Regions from separate parts of the Jatrophihabitans sp. sgz311053 genome, predicted to be linked through region 2. Evidence: riboswitches for the same ligand, from Rfam matches in the RefSeq annotation. Region 2 holds a riboswitch; the other holds the start of a gene.
What was found. A riboswitch is a leader RNA that binds a small molecule or an ion and turns the genes downstream of it on or off. The one in region 2 is predicted to bind S-adenosylmethionine.
Positions count from the first base shown of each region.

Region 1: another riboswitch for S-adenosylmethionine. It lies ahead of AC0NZQ_RS19585 (amino acid ABC transporter permease); the one in region 2 lies ahead of thrC (threonine synthase).

Region 1 is NZ_JBWAXP010000003.1:342,709-348,850, reverse strand. Features, by position in the region: gene AC0NZQ_RS19605 (Rieske (2Fe-2S) protein) at 1-133, opposite strand, end outside; gene AC0NZQ_RS19600 (aminotransferase class V-fold PLP-dependent enzyme) at 232-1,563, opposite strand; gene AC0NZQ_RS19595 (ABC transporter substrate-binding protein) at 1,634-2,653, opposite strand; gene AC0NZQ_RS19590 (amino acid ABC transporter ATP-binding protein) at 2,700-3,473, opposite strand; gene AC0NZQ_RS19585 (amino acid ABC transporter permease) at 3,470-4,426, opposite strand; SAM riboswitch class IV at 4,678-4,795, opposite strand; gene AC0NZQ_RS19580 (GNAT family N-acetyltransferase) at 4,892-5,611, shown strand; gene AC0NZQ_RS19575 (hemerythrin domain-containing protein) at 5,729-6,142, shown strand, end outside.
Region 2 is NZ_JBWAXP010000002.1:27,563-33,704, forward strand. Features, by position in the region: gene AC0NZQ_RS09035 (alpha/beta hydrolase family protein) at 1-162, opposite strand, end outside; gene AC0NZQ_RS09040 (hypothetical protein) at 159-500, opposite strand; gene AC0NZQ_RS09045 (DUF3263 domain-containing protein) at 721-1,023, shown strand; gene AC0NZQ_RS09050 (LytR C-terminal domain-containing protein) at 1,123-1,635, shown strand; SAM riboswitch class I at 1,691-1,821, shown strand; gene thrC (threonine synthase) at 1,836-3,107, shown strand; gene AC0NZQ_RS09060 (cold-shock protein) at 3,361-3,561, shown strand; gene AC0NZQ_RS09065 (nucleoside/nucleotide kinase family protein) at 3,628-4,284, opposite strand; gene AC0NZQ_RS09070 (sugar phosphate isomerase/epimerase family protein) at 4,269-5,147, opposite strand; gene AC0NZQ_RS09075 (ATP-binding cassette domain-containing protein) at 5,144-5,893, opposite strand; gene AC0NZQ_RS09080 (ABC transporter permease) at 5,890-6,142, opposite strand, start outside.

The sequences.
Region 1 (6,142 bases), on a different contig from region 2:
GCAGGTCCTTCACCGTGCCGGGGCGCAGCACCTTCGACAGCAGCGATGCCCCTGCCGCGGCGGGGGCGTCGAGCCGCTCTTCGGACTCGATACGCGACAGCAGGGTCTCGGTCTTGCTTGAACCGGACGGCACGATGCACCTCGCGGCGGGTGGTCGGCGGCCCTCGGTTCGACCGCACCCCGCGCTCTGCAGGCGCCTACCCTGCCGCCGGACCCGGCAAACCGGCCGAGCTACCGGGACGGCTCGCAGCCGGGCGTCGAGACCGGCGCTCCCGCGAAGGCCGGTCGCGGGCGGGGATCGTCCACCGGCAGGACACCGGCCGCAGTGCGCTCGTACCGCCACCGCGGACCCTCGGCGAGCAGCTCGTCCAGGCCGGCGACGAGGGCGTCGACGTCGCCGCTGCTGCTGCCCAACCCCAGGCTCGCCCGCAGCAGTGGCGCCCCGCCGGTCGTCCGCTGCAGCAGCGGATGGGCGCAGAACCGGCCGTCGCGCAGCCCGATGCCGTACTCCGCCGAGAGCCAGGCGGCGACCTCGGCGGGGTCGTGTTCGGCAACGGCGAAGGCAGTGACCCCGACGCTGTCTAGCCCGTCGCCCGGCCAGAGCCGCAGCGGCGGCAGGCCGAGGCCGCTCAGACCACCGCGCAACCGCTCCAGCAGCGATCGCTCGTGCGCGATCCGGGTCGTTTCGGGGATGGCCGCGACGGCGCGGCAGGCGGCCGCGAGCGCCACGGCACCGAGGACGTTGGGGGTGCCGCCCTCGTGCCGGGCCGGCGAGGCCAACCACTCGACGTCGGTCACCCCGACCCGGGCCACCGCGCCCCCGCCGGGCTGGTGCGCGGGGGCGGCGTCGAGCCAGTCACGGCGGCCGACGAGAGCCCCGGTGCCGTATGGCGCGTAGAGCTTGTGACCGGAGAAGGCCAGGTAGTCGACGTCGAGCGCGGCGAGGTCGACGTTGCGGTGCGGGACCAGTTGCGCGCCGTCGACGGCGACGCGGGCGCCGTGACGACGGGCCAGTGCGACGACGTCGGCCAGCGGCGGGCACTCCCCGGTGACGTTGGAGGCGCCGGTGATCGAGACGAGGGCGATGTCGCGGTCGCGCAGGGCCGCCCCGAGGTCGGCGAGCGTGCCGGACCACGTCGGCCCGGCGGGCACGACGGTGCACCGCCCGCTGCGCCACGGCAGCTGGTTGGCGTGGTGCTCCAGGTCCAGGTGCAACACCGGGCCGGGCACCGCACGTGCCAGCAGGGTCAGCGCATCGGTGGTGTTGCGGGTGAAGATCACCACGTCGTCGTCTCGCGCGCCGACGAAGGCGCCCACGACGGCGCGCGACCGCTCGTAGGCGGCGGTGGAGAGCTGGCTGGACCAGCCGGCACCGCGGTGGACGCTCGCGTAGTAGGGCGTCGCCTCGGCCAGTGCCTCCTGCACGGCACGCAGCGGCGGGGTGCTGGCAGCGCTGTCGAGGTCGACGTAGCGGGTCCACTCCCCCGTCACCAGCGGGACGAGGGTGTCGGCATTGGCCAGCTCGGCCAGCGGCGCGACGGTGTCGGGGACAAGGGCGGTCATGTCTGCTCCCGGGTGGAGTTCGTGGGACGGGTCCGCGCGGCGACGGCCGCGCGGACCCGGTGCCGGATGGTCAGGAGTCGGACAGCGGAAGCCCCGGCGGATTGATCTGCGACGTCGGGACGGCCTCGTTGGAGAGGTGGTAGGCCTTGAGCCACCGGGCATAGGCGCCTGTGGCAATCAGCTTGTTGATCGCGCGCTGCAACGGCTCGACCAGCCCGTTCCCCTTCTTGGTGGTGGCCCCGATGAGTCCCTGCAGCGTGGCGCCGGCACCGGAGTAGCGCCCGGCGGACCTGGTCGGCGAGGGGCCGTTCTTGTTCTGGGCGATGTGGTACTGGATGCCGGGGTTCGGCCCGAAGTAGGCGTCGATCCGGCCGGACGCCAGCGCCAGGTTCACCGAGTTGTTGTCCGGGAAGTACTTGATCTGGAAGGACTTGCCCTTGGCCGCGAGCTCCTTGCGCCACTTCAGCAGGATGCGTTCCTGGTTGGTGCCCGATCCGACGGAGATGGTGAGTCCGGCGAGCACCGACGGGTCCCCGGTGAACTTCAGCTTGCTCTTCGCCGGGACCTCGAAGGCGAGGTCGTCGTGCCGGTAGGTGGCGAAGTCGTACTTCTGCTTGCGCTCCTCGGTGTCGGTGATGTTGGAGATGCCGACATCGCTGCGGCCACCGGTGATGCCGATGAAGAGGTTCTCCCAGGTGGAGTTGTTGATCACCGGCTTGAGGCCCAGGACGGCGGCGACGAGGCGGCCGAGGTCGGGCTCGGAGCCGGTCAGCGTCTTCTGGTCGGTGCCGGTGATGACCAGGGGCGGGAACACCGACGGCAGCGCGCCGACGCCGATGGTCAGCTCGCCGGAGTCCAGGACGGCCTTGGGGACCAGCTTGCGGATCTGCTCGTCGCGGCGGACGGCGATGGTGACCGGCGAGAAGGCGGGTCCGGCGAGCGTGGCGACGCCGACGGAGGTGACGCCGTCCTTGCTCGTGGTGGCAGTGTCGCCACTGGCACCGCTGGCGCAGGCGGTGAGCCCGCCGGCGAGCACGGCAGCCACGGCTGCGGTGAGGGCACGTCGGACGGTCGGTCGTGGGCGTTGCACGGGCGTTCTCCTCTGATGGGGTGGTGCGTCGATGCGGGAAGCCGGGTCAGCGGACACGGCTGACGAACGCGCGGGTGCGTTCGTGGCTCGGGTTGTCGATCACCTGAGACGGCGGTCCGCTCTCGACCACGAGGCCGCGGTCGAGGAAGTGGACGGTGTCGGCGATCTCTCGGGCGAAGCGCAGCTCGTGGGTGACAATCACCAGCGTCCGGCCGCTGTCGGCAAGCTCGCGGATCACCGACAGCACCTCCCCGACGAGCTCGGGGTCCAACGCGGAGGTGGGCTCGTCGAAGAGCAGCAGCTGCGGGTCCAGCGCCAGGGCGCGGGCGATCGCCGCGCGCTGCTGCTGGCCGCCGGAGAGCTGACGAGGGTAGGCATCGGCCTTCTCGCCGATGCCGACGCGGGTGAGCAGCTCACCGGCGCGACGGCGCGCGGTCGCCCGATCGGCGGCGCGGTGTGCCAGCAGCGGCTCGGCGACGTTGTCGACGACGGTGAGGTGGCCGAAGAGGTTGAAGCTCTGAAAGACGAAGCCGATGGCGGATCGCTGCGCCCGGACGGCCCGGTCTGGCAGCCGACGCAGCCTGCCGCCCTGCTCCCGGACCCCGACCAGCTCGCCGGCGGCCCGGACATAGCCGAGGTCCAGCGGCTCCAGCTGCGGGATGGCGCGCAGCAGCGTCGACTTTCCCGAGCCGGACGGTCCGATGATCGCGACCACCTCGCCGGCGGCGACGTCGAGGTCGATGCCACGCAGCACCTCGTGACCGCCGAAGGCCTTGCGGGCGTTGCGGATCTGCAGCGCAGGCACCGTTGCGGCCGTCACCGGACACCCGCCGTGACCCGCGTCGCGCCCCGGCCGAAGTAGCGCTCGACGTAGTACTGCACGACCGACAGCACGCTCGTCATGAGGATGTACCAGGCGCTGGCCACCAGCAGCAGCGGCACGATGTCGCTGGTGAAGGTGTTCTGCAGCGACTGGACGGTGCCGAACAGGTCGAGCATCGACACGTAGTAGACGAGGGAGCTGGCCTTGATGAGCTGGATCAGCTGGTTGACGTAGGACGGCACGATCGAGCGCAACGCCTGCGGCAGCACCACGCGCCGGAACTGCCGGCTCCGGCTCAGCCCGATGGCGGCGGCCGCCTCGTACTGCCCCTGGTCCACGGCGAGCAGTCCGCCGCGGACGACCTCGGCGGCGTAGGCGGCCTCGTTCAGGGCCAGCCCCAGCACGGCGATGGCGAGGTAGCTCAGCACGTCCTTCGTCGCGAAGGTGGCGAACTGCGGGCCGAAAGGAAGGCCGAGGCCGAGCTGCGGGTAGATCAGCGAGAAGTTGAAGAGGATGACCAGCAGCACGATGAGCGGTATCGAGCGGAACAGCCAGATGTAGAGCCAGGCCGCGCCCCGCAGCACCGGGTTCGCCGACATCCGCATGACGGCGAGCAGGATGCCGCCGACCAGGCCGAGCACCGCACTCCAGGCCGTCACCTCGAGCGTGACGAGGACGCCGTCCACGATGGCCGGGCGGGCGAACCAGTACCCGAAGCGATCCCACTCGAAGAACGGGTTGGTGACGAGCCCGTGGGCCACCTGGACTGCGACGACGAGCACCGCCGCCACCGCCACCCAGCGCCACGGGTGCCGCTGCGCCAGCACCTGCTCGCGGGCCAGCGGGTCGGGATGGTCGCCGCCGGGAGCGCCGGTCGCCGCCTCCGCACGGGGGTCGGCGCCGGCGGGCTCACGGGTGGCGGACGGGGCCGCGGCGGCAAATCTGGTCATGGCTACTCCGGGGAGCGTGGGTGAGAGAGCCGACACCACAGGGACGTGGGTCGGTGAGATCGAACGTCTGCGCAGCCGTCAGCAGATGTGCGCGGCTTTGCGCAAACTCGTCAGTCGCGCTTCGGACGCGGTGTGCGTCAGCGACAGAGCGCGCTGCCGACCCGATGCAGGTCGACGTGGCGGCGGCAGCAGAACCCTGCAGCCGGTGGGGTGAATGAGCTGATCATCGATCCGTCCTCGCCCGGGCGGGGCTGTCGCGCTTACCGTGGATCCCGGCGGGATCACGGTCCGGTCGTCACCTGGAGCACCCCACCGCGACGCGAGGGTTGCCGGCCAGCGAGCCAGGGCTTGTCGCTGACACTCATGACCTTCGATACGAGAACCTAGAGCGACCCTCGCTGCGTTGTCAATTCCTACAGGCATGCTAGACATTGCACACACGCCTCGACCCGCATTGGACTTCGCATGGCCCTTCCCGCAGCCGCCGTCCATGACCACCGACCCGACGAGACGGTGCTGGACAACGCCGCCTGGCACTCCCTGACCGGACCGCACGCCACCTTCGCCGAGGTGGTCGGCCGGGCGCGCCGCTACCCCGTGGACGTCAGCCCCTTCACCGCCCTGCCGGCGGATGCCGACGCCGACGCCTGGGGCGACCTGGCGCGGCTGGTCGGCCCCGGCGAGACGGTGACGGTCACCGGACAGGCCGCCGCGCCGCCGCCGCAGTGGGAGCGCGTCGCCACTGTCGCGGGCGTCCAGCTGGTCGACGACGGTGTCGACGACGCCCCCGACGCCGAGGCGACGGTCCTCACCGCCGCTGACGTCCCCGCCATGCTCGACCTCGTCGCACGGACCAAGCCCGGCCCGTTCCTCCCCCGCACCATCGAGCTGGGGACATACCTCGGCGTCAAGCGGGACGGGCGCCTGCTCGCCATGGCCGGGCAGCGGCTGCGTCCGCCCGGCTGGATCGAGATCAGCGCCGTCTGCACCGATCCCGAGGCCCGGCGGCAGGGGTTGGGGGCGCGCCTGGTGCGCGCCGTCGCCCACGAGATCCGTCGCGAAGGCGCGACGCCGCTGCTGCACACGGGCGCGGCGAACACCACCGCGATCCGGCTCTACGAATCGTTGGGCTTCCGGCTGCGACGCCGCACCACCTTCGCCGCCTACCGATCGCCCGTGGGGTGACCCGCTGCGCCGTCGTGCCGGGCGGCGGCATGCTCAGCGTGCGGTTCGGGTACCTGAGCCTGGAGGGCCGCGATCGAAACCGGGTCGCGCGGTCCTCCTGAGGCGAGGAGACCCGCCATGACCAGTCCGTCAGACACCCGCTCCGACGCCGCCGCCCGGGCCGACGTCGTCGACATCCTCACCGCCGACCATCACGAGGTCCTGGATCTCATCGAGATGATCGGCACCCAGCAGGACCCGGACGACCGTCGCGACAGCGCCGATACCGTCATCGCCGAGCTCGTCCGCCACAGCGTGGCCGAGGAGATGTACGTCTATCCGGCGATCAAGAAGCACTTGGACGACGGCGACGAGGTCGCCGACCACGACACCCGCGAGCACAAGGACCTGGAGAAGACGATGCTCGCCCTCGAGCACGCCGACCCGTCCTCCGACGAGTTCGGCGAGCTGGTCACGAGGATGCGCGACCAGCTCGTCCACCACGCCACCGACGAGGAGCAGGAGCAGTTCCCACGCCTGCGCCAGGCCATC
Region 2 (6,142 bases):
GAGCCCATCGTGGATCCGGTCCACGGCGAAGCCGTCGGCCGAGGTCGTCTCGCCGTCGTGGCCGAGCAGGGTCGCGAGGTGTTCCAGCTCGTCGCGGTTGGCGGTGATGCCGCCGGTGCCGCCGGTCACCCGCACAGCAGGGACGGGTGCCGGCGTCGTCACGGCGGGCCTGCATGCAGCAGGGACCGGAGCCGCTCGAGGTCCTCGCGGTGGCGGCGCAGCTCGTCGGCCCGCTGCCGGTCGAGCTCGTCACCGACGGCCGCCGCGTGCCGGCGGAGCGCGGCGGCGGCGGCCTCGACGTCACCGGTCGCGATCCGTAACCGGGCGAGCGCCGTCTCGGCCGCGACGCGGAACGACCTGGCTCCGGCGCCGTCCCAACGGCAGCCGGCAATCGTGCCGGTGAGCCGGGCCGCCCGCTCCCGCAGCGCCCGCCCGACCTCGTCGAGCCTGGCCGCCGTCGCCGCCACCCGTGCCGGGTACTGCATGTCGAAGGGGTCCATGCGTCGAGCCTTGCCGCCGCGTGCCCGCCGCGGGGAGGTCGGCGCCGGTCTGTGGACGACGGGCCGGTCGTCCACAGGCGCGCCGCGGCCCCTTGACGAGGGCGCTCGTGCTTGAATACGAGCTGGGAATTACACGGGTGGGATTCGGGCCGCGACGACCCGGCGCGCCTGCCCGGTAGCACCCCACGAACGTCGCCCCCGCAGGCAGGAGTAAGCCCCTATGCAGTCCGCGCACGCCGCCTCCGGAGCCGAGGGCTCGGACGAGCCCGACGACGGCCTGACTCGGCGAGACCGCGAGATCCTCGCCTTCGAACGGCAGTGGTGGAAGTACGCCGGTGCCAAGGAGCAGGCCATCCGGGAGCTCTTCGACATGTCGGCCACCCGGTACTACCAGGTGCTCAATGCCTTGATCGACACCCCCGCCGCGCTGGCCGCCGATCCCATGCTGGTCAAGCGTTTGCGAAGATTACGGGCGAGCCGGCAGCGACAGCGGTCGGCACGTCGTCTGGGTATCGAGGTCTAGGAACTGAACGAGAAGCACGGCCGTCTGGCCCGGCAGCAGGCGCGACGTCGCCACCGGGAGCGTGTCACGGGGATCGTCCTGGCTGTTCTGGGCGTCGTCGTGCTCGTGGTTGCGGTGATCGCCCTCAACGCGCCGGACGGCAACGACAAGACCGCCGGTGAGCGGTCTACCGGTGCTGCCTCGACCTCGCCGCGCTCCTCCTCACCGGCGCCCACCTCCGCAGCCACCTCGCCTGCGCCGTCGACCTCGCCGCGGCCGACGTCCCGGCCGAGCGGTCCGACGCTGAGCCTCGGCAACTCCTCGCCCGGAAGCGAGGCGGCAGACAAGACCATCCCGCTGGTGGTGCTGAACAACACCACGACGAACGGCCTGGCCACCGACGCGGCGCGGCAGTTCCGCGAGGGTGGGTGGAAGGTCAGCGAGATCGGCAACCTGCAGAACGAGATCATCTCCACCTGCGCCTACTACGACCCCGGCGTCAAGGGCGCGGAGGCGGCGGCCAAGGCGCTGCGCGATCAGTTCCCGGGGATCAAGCGAGTGGTCGAGAAGTTCCCCGAGCTCCCCAGCGGCCCGATCGTGGTCGTCCTCACCCCCGACTACTCGACGGGCTGAAGCACACACCTCGCTGTGTCATCATGGCTGTCGTTCGACCCACAACTGAACAGCACGCTCATCCAGAGGGGCAGAGGGACCGGCCCGACGAAGCCCCGGCAACCACGTGCGCTCACCTTGCTTCCGCGAGGCCGCCGCCGCAGGTGCCAACTCCGGCTCGCGCACGTTGCGCGGGGAAGATGAGGAGAAAGGCCTCGTACATGACTGCCCTGATCGATCGACACACCGTCCCCTCGCCCGCCTCGGGCCTGGTCTGTCGCAACTGCCTCGCGCAGTACCCCCTCGGCGCGCAGCACGCCTGCCTCGAGTGCTGGGGTCCGTTGGAGATCGGCTACGACCCGGCCGCGCTCGCTCGTGTCACCGCCGACGAGATCGAGGCCGGACCGCATTCGCTGTGGCGCTACGCGGGCCTGCTGCCGGTAGGCCAGAACCCCGCCACCCGCGTCGACTCGGGCACCGGCATGACGCCGCTCATCCGCGCCGACCGCCTCGCCGACGAGCTGGGCTTCACCGCGCCGGTGTGGATCAAGGACGACTCGGCCAACCCGACCCACTCCTTCAAGGACCGGGTCGTCTCGGTAGCGATCACCGCAGCCCGTGAACTCGGCTTCACCCGCATCGCCTGTGCCTCGACCGGCAACCTGGCCAACTCCGTCGCCGCCCACGCCGCGCGGATCGGCATGCCCTCCATCGTCTTCGTGCCCGCCGACCTCGAGCCGGCCAAGATCACGCAGACGGCGATCTACGGCGGCACCCTCGTCGGCATCGAGGGTTCCTACGACGACGTGAACCGGCTCTGCTCGGAGCTCGGCGAGACCGACGAGTTCGAGGACACCGGTTTCGTCAACGTCAACGTCCGGCCGTACTACGCGGAGGGCTCCAAGACCCTGGGCTACGAGGTCGCCGAGCAGCTCGGCTGGCGACTGCCCGGCCAGTACGTCGCACCGATGGCGTCGGGATCGATGCTGACCAAGATCCACAAGGCCTTCAAGGAGCTCGCCGGCGCCGGGCTGGTGGCGTCCAACTCGCAGTGGAAGGTCTTCGGTGCACAGTCGGCCGGCTGCTCGCCCATCGCCACTGCCTTCCAGGCCGGTGTGGACGAGGTCGTGCCGGTTCGCCCCACCGGCATCGCGAAGTCGCTGAACATCGGCAACCCCGCAGACGGCCCGTACGCGCTCGACGCCGTGCGTACCACCGGCGGCGCCATGGCAGCGGTGAACGACGACGAGATCCGCGAGGGCATCAAGCTGCTGGCCCGCACCACGGGCGTCTTCGCCGAGACCGCGGGCGGTGTCACCGTGGCGACGCTGAAGAAGCTCGTCGAGCAGGGTGCGATCGACACGTCCGTCGAGACCGTTGTCTACAACACCGGCGACGGGCTGAAGACCGTCGACGCGGTGAGCGCCGGCGCCCGTCCGACGGCCATCATCAAGCCCACCATCAAGGGGATGCGCGAGGCCGGGCTGCTCTGATCCGCAGGTCCGCGACGGTTGGTCCGGATTCACCCCGTTGTGAGAATTGCGTGAATCGGGGGTTGAGCCGTCGTGGAACTGCCGGGTAGCGTCCGCGGCGGTCGAAGTGACGAACGTAAAGCGACGCGCAGTATCACGCTCCGGTCACCGGATCGTGCAGAGCAGTGAAGCGGCACCGAGGAACGTAGACCCCGAGCATCGTGACGTGCGGTGATCTCGGTCAGTCCCCCAGGGAACGCAGCAGGGAGTGCACGTGGCACAGGGCACCGTGAAGTGGTTCAACGCCGAGAAGGGCTACGGCTTCATCGCCGTGGACGACGGTCAGGACGTCTTCGTCCACTACTCGGCCATCCAGGCCGACGGCTACAAGAGCCTGGACGAGAACCAGCGCGTCGAGTTCGAGGTCGTGCAGGGTCCCAAGGGCCCGCAGGCCGACGCGGTCCGCATCGTCTGACCCAGAACCTCATCCACGTTCGGCCCGAGCCCACCGGCTCGGGCCGAACGTCGTTTCAGCAGGGCGTCAGCCGCAGTCCACGATCAGATCGGCGGCGTCGGCCGACGCCTCGACCAGGGCGGCGTTGCGCTCGTCGACCGCGGCCACCCACGCCCGCGCCGCGGCCGGCGACTTGCCGAAGCGGATGTGACGCGCCACCAGCCGCTCCACCCGGACGGCCGGATCGACCCGGCAGAACCAGACCTCGTCGAAGCAGGCGCGGACCCCGCGCCAGGACGGGTCGTCCAGCAGCAGGTAGTTGCCCTCGCTGACGACGGTGCGCACCTGCTCGCCGACCGGCAGTCCCTGGGCAATGGGCTGCTCCAGGACGCGCTCGAAGTCCGGTGCCCACACCGTCTCTCCGGCGGCGACGCGCTGCAGCAGCGCCGCGTAGCCGCCGGGGTCGAAGGTGTCCGGTGCGCCCTTGCGCTCGCGCCGGCCGAGCCGGTCGAGCTCGGCGTCGGCGAGGTGGAAGCCGTCCATCGGGACGTGCGCGACCGGACCGTCACGCCAGTCGTCGACGTCCGAGAGCCGGCGGACCAGTGCCTGCGCCAGCGTGGTCTTGCCCGAGCCCGGGCTGCCGGCGATGCCGACGACCAGCCGGGGCCGCGACGAGACCGCCTGCAGCCCGGCGATGCGCTCGACGAGCTCGTCGAGCGTGGGGGTGCTCAGCGTGCCGACCACGCCACCGCAATCTGCTCGACCATGAACTCCCGGGCACGCCCGGCCAGATCAGCGCCGTCGTCCCAGAGGTTGCGCCAGATGGCCAGATCGTTCGACAGCGTGGCGGAGACGACCGCCGAGGAGAAGCTCTCGAAGGTCACCGGACCGGTGTACCCGATCTCGGCCAGCGCGCCGAAGAAGGCGGCGAAGTCCAGGTGACCGGAGCCGAGGTAGCCGCGGTGGTTCTCGCCGATGTGGACGTAGCCGAGCCGGTCGCCGACCAGCAGGACCGGCGCCACGAAGTCGTCCTCCTCGATGTTCATGTGGTACGTGTCGAGGTGGATGGTGACGTTGTCGGCGCCGATGTCGTCGGCCAGCCGGAGCGCATCGGCCGCCGTGTTGACGACGTTGGTCTCGTACCGGTTGCAGATCTCCAGGCCGAGGGTCATGTCCCGGCCGGCGGCCTCGGTGGCCAGGTCCCGCAGCACGCTGACGACATTGGCCCGTCCGGCCTCGGAGAGCGGATGGCCGTACTTGCCCAGCGCCGAGTACAGCGCGCCCGTCAGGTGGGTGCCACCGAGGCCGGCCGTGATCAGCAGCGAGTCGTGCAGCAGCTCCGCACCCCGGCGGACCACCGCGGCGTCGTCGCTGGAGACGTCGGCGTCGAAGGCGAGGCCACGCGAGCACGCCACCTGCAGCCCCGCCGCGGACAGCGCCTCGCGGGCCGCCGGGACGTCCAGGTTGACGGCGTCGTGCAGCGAGAGCTCCAGCAGGTCGTAGCCCGCCGCGGCGGTCGCGGTGACCGCCTGCGTCACCGAGGCCGGCGACGTGTCGCCGACCCAGACGAGGGCGTGGACGCCCAGCGGATTCGGGATCGTGGTCATGCCGCCACCGCCCCGGTGATCAGGCCGACGATCTCGTCGCCGGTGGTCTCTGCAGTACGCCGGCCGCCGACGCAGCGTCCCGCGCGCATCACCCAGACCTGGTCGGACAACCGCAGCACCTGCTCGAAGTTGTGGCTGATCAGCAGCACCGAGCGGCCCTCGTCCCGCAGTCGCCGGATGAGGTCCTCGACCTTCGCCGTCTCCTGCACGCCGAGCGCGGCGGTCGGCTCGTCCATGATCACGAGCTGGGAGGTGAAGCCGGCGGCGCGGCAGATCGCGACGGCCTGCCGCTGCCCGCCGGACAGGCGCCGCACCCGCGACGTCACGCCGGGCACGTTGACGGCCAGCGTCGACACCATCTCCTTGGCTTCGCGGCGCATGCGCGGCCGGTCCAGGAAGGCGAGCGGGAACCTGCCCCGCACCAGCTCGCGGTTGAGGAAGAGGTTCTGCCAGACCGTGAGGTCCTCGACGAGGGCGAGGTTCTGGTGCACGGTCTCGATGCCGGCCTCGCGGGCGTCCTCGGGCGAGCGGAAGTCGACCGGGGCGCCGTCGATGCTGATGCGGCCGGCATCCGGGCGGTGCACACCGCAGAGGCAGCGCACCAGCGTGGACTTGCCGGCGCCGTTGTCGCCGACGAGTGCGGTGATCTCGCCGCGGCGCAGGGTGAGGGAGACGTCTCGCAGCGCGCGGACGCTGCCGAAGGAGAGGGAGACGTCGTCGACGGAGACGATGGTGTCGGTGGTCATCGGCGGGTCCTGGAGAGGAAGGCGGCGGCGACGACGACGACGCCGACCGCGAGGGGCTGGTAGAACTCGGGCACCCGCAGGGCGGTGAGTCCGCTGGTGAGGACGGTGAGCAGCAGCGCCCCGGCCACCGGGCCGAAGATCGACCCGCGGCCACCGAAGAGGCTGACGCCACCGAGCACGACGCCGGCGACCGAGTTGAGCAGGAACGTGGTGTTGGACGCGGGCTCGGCGGCACCGACGCGGGAGACG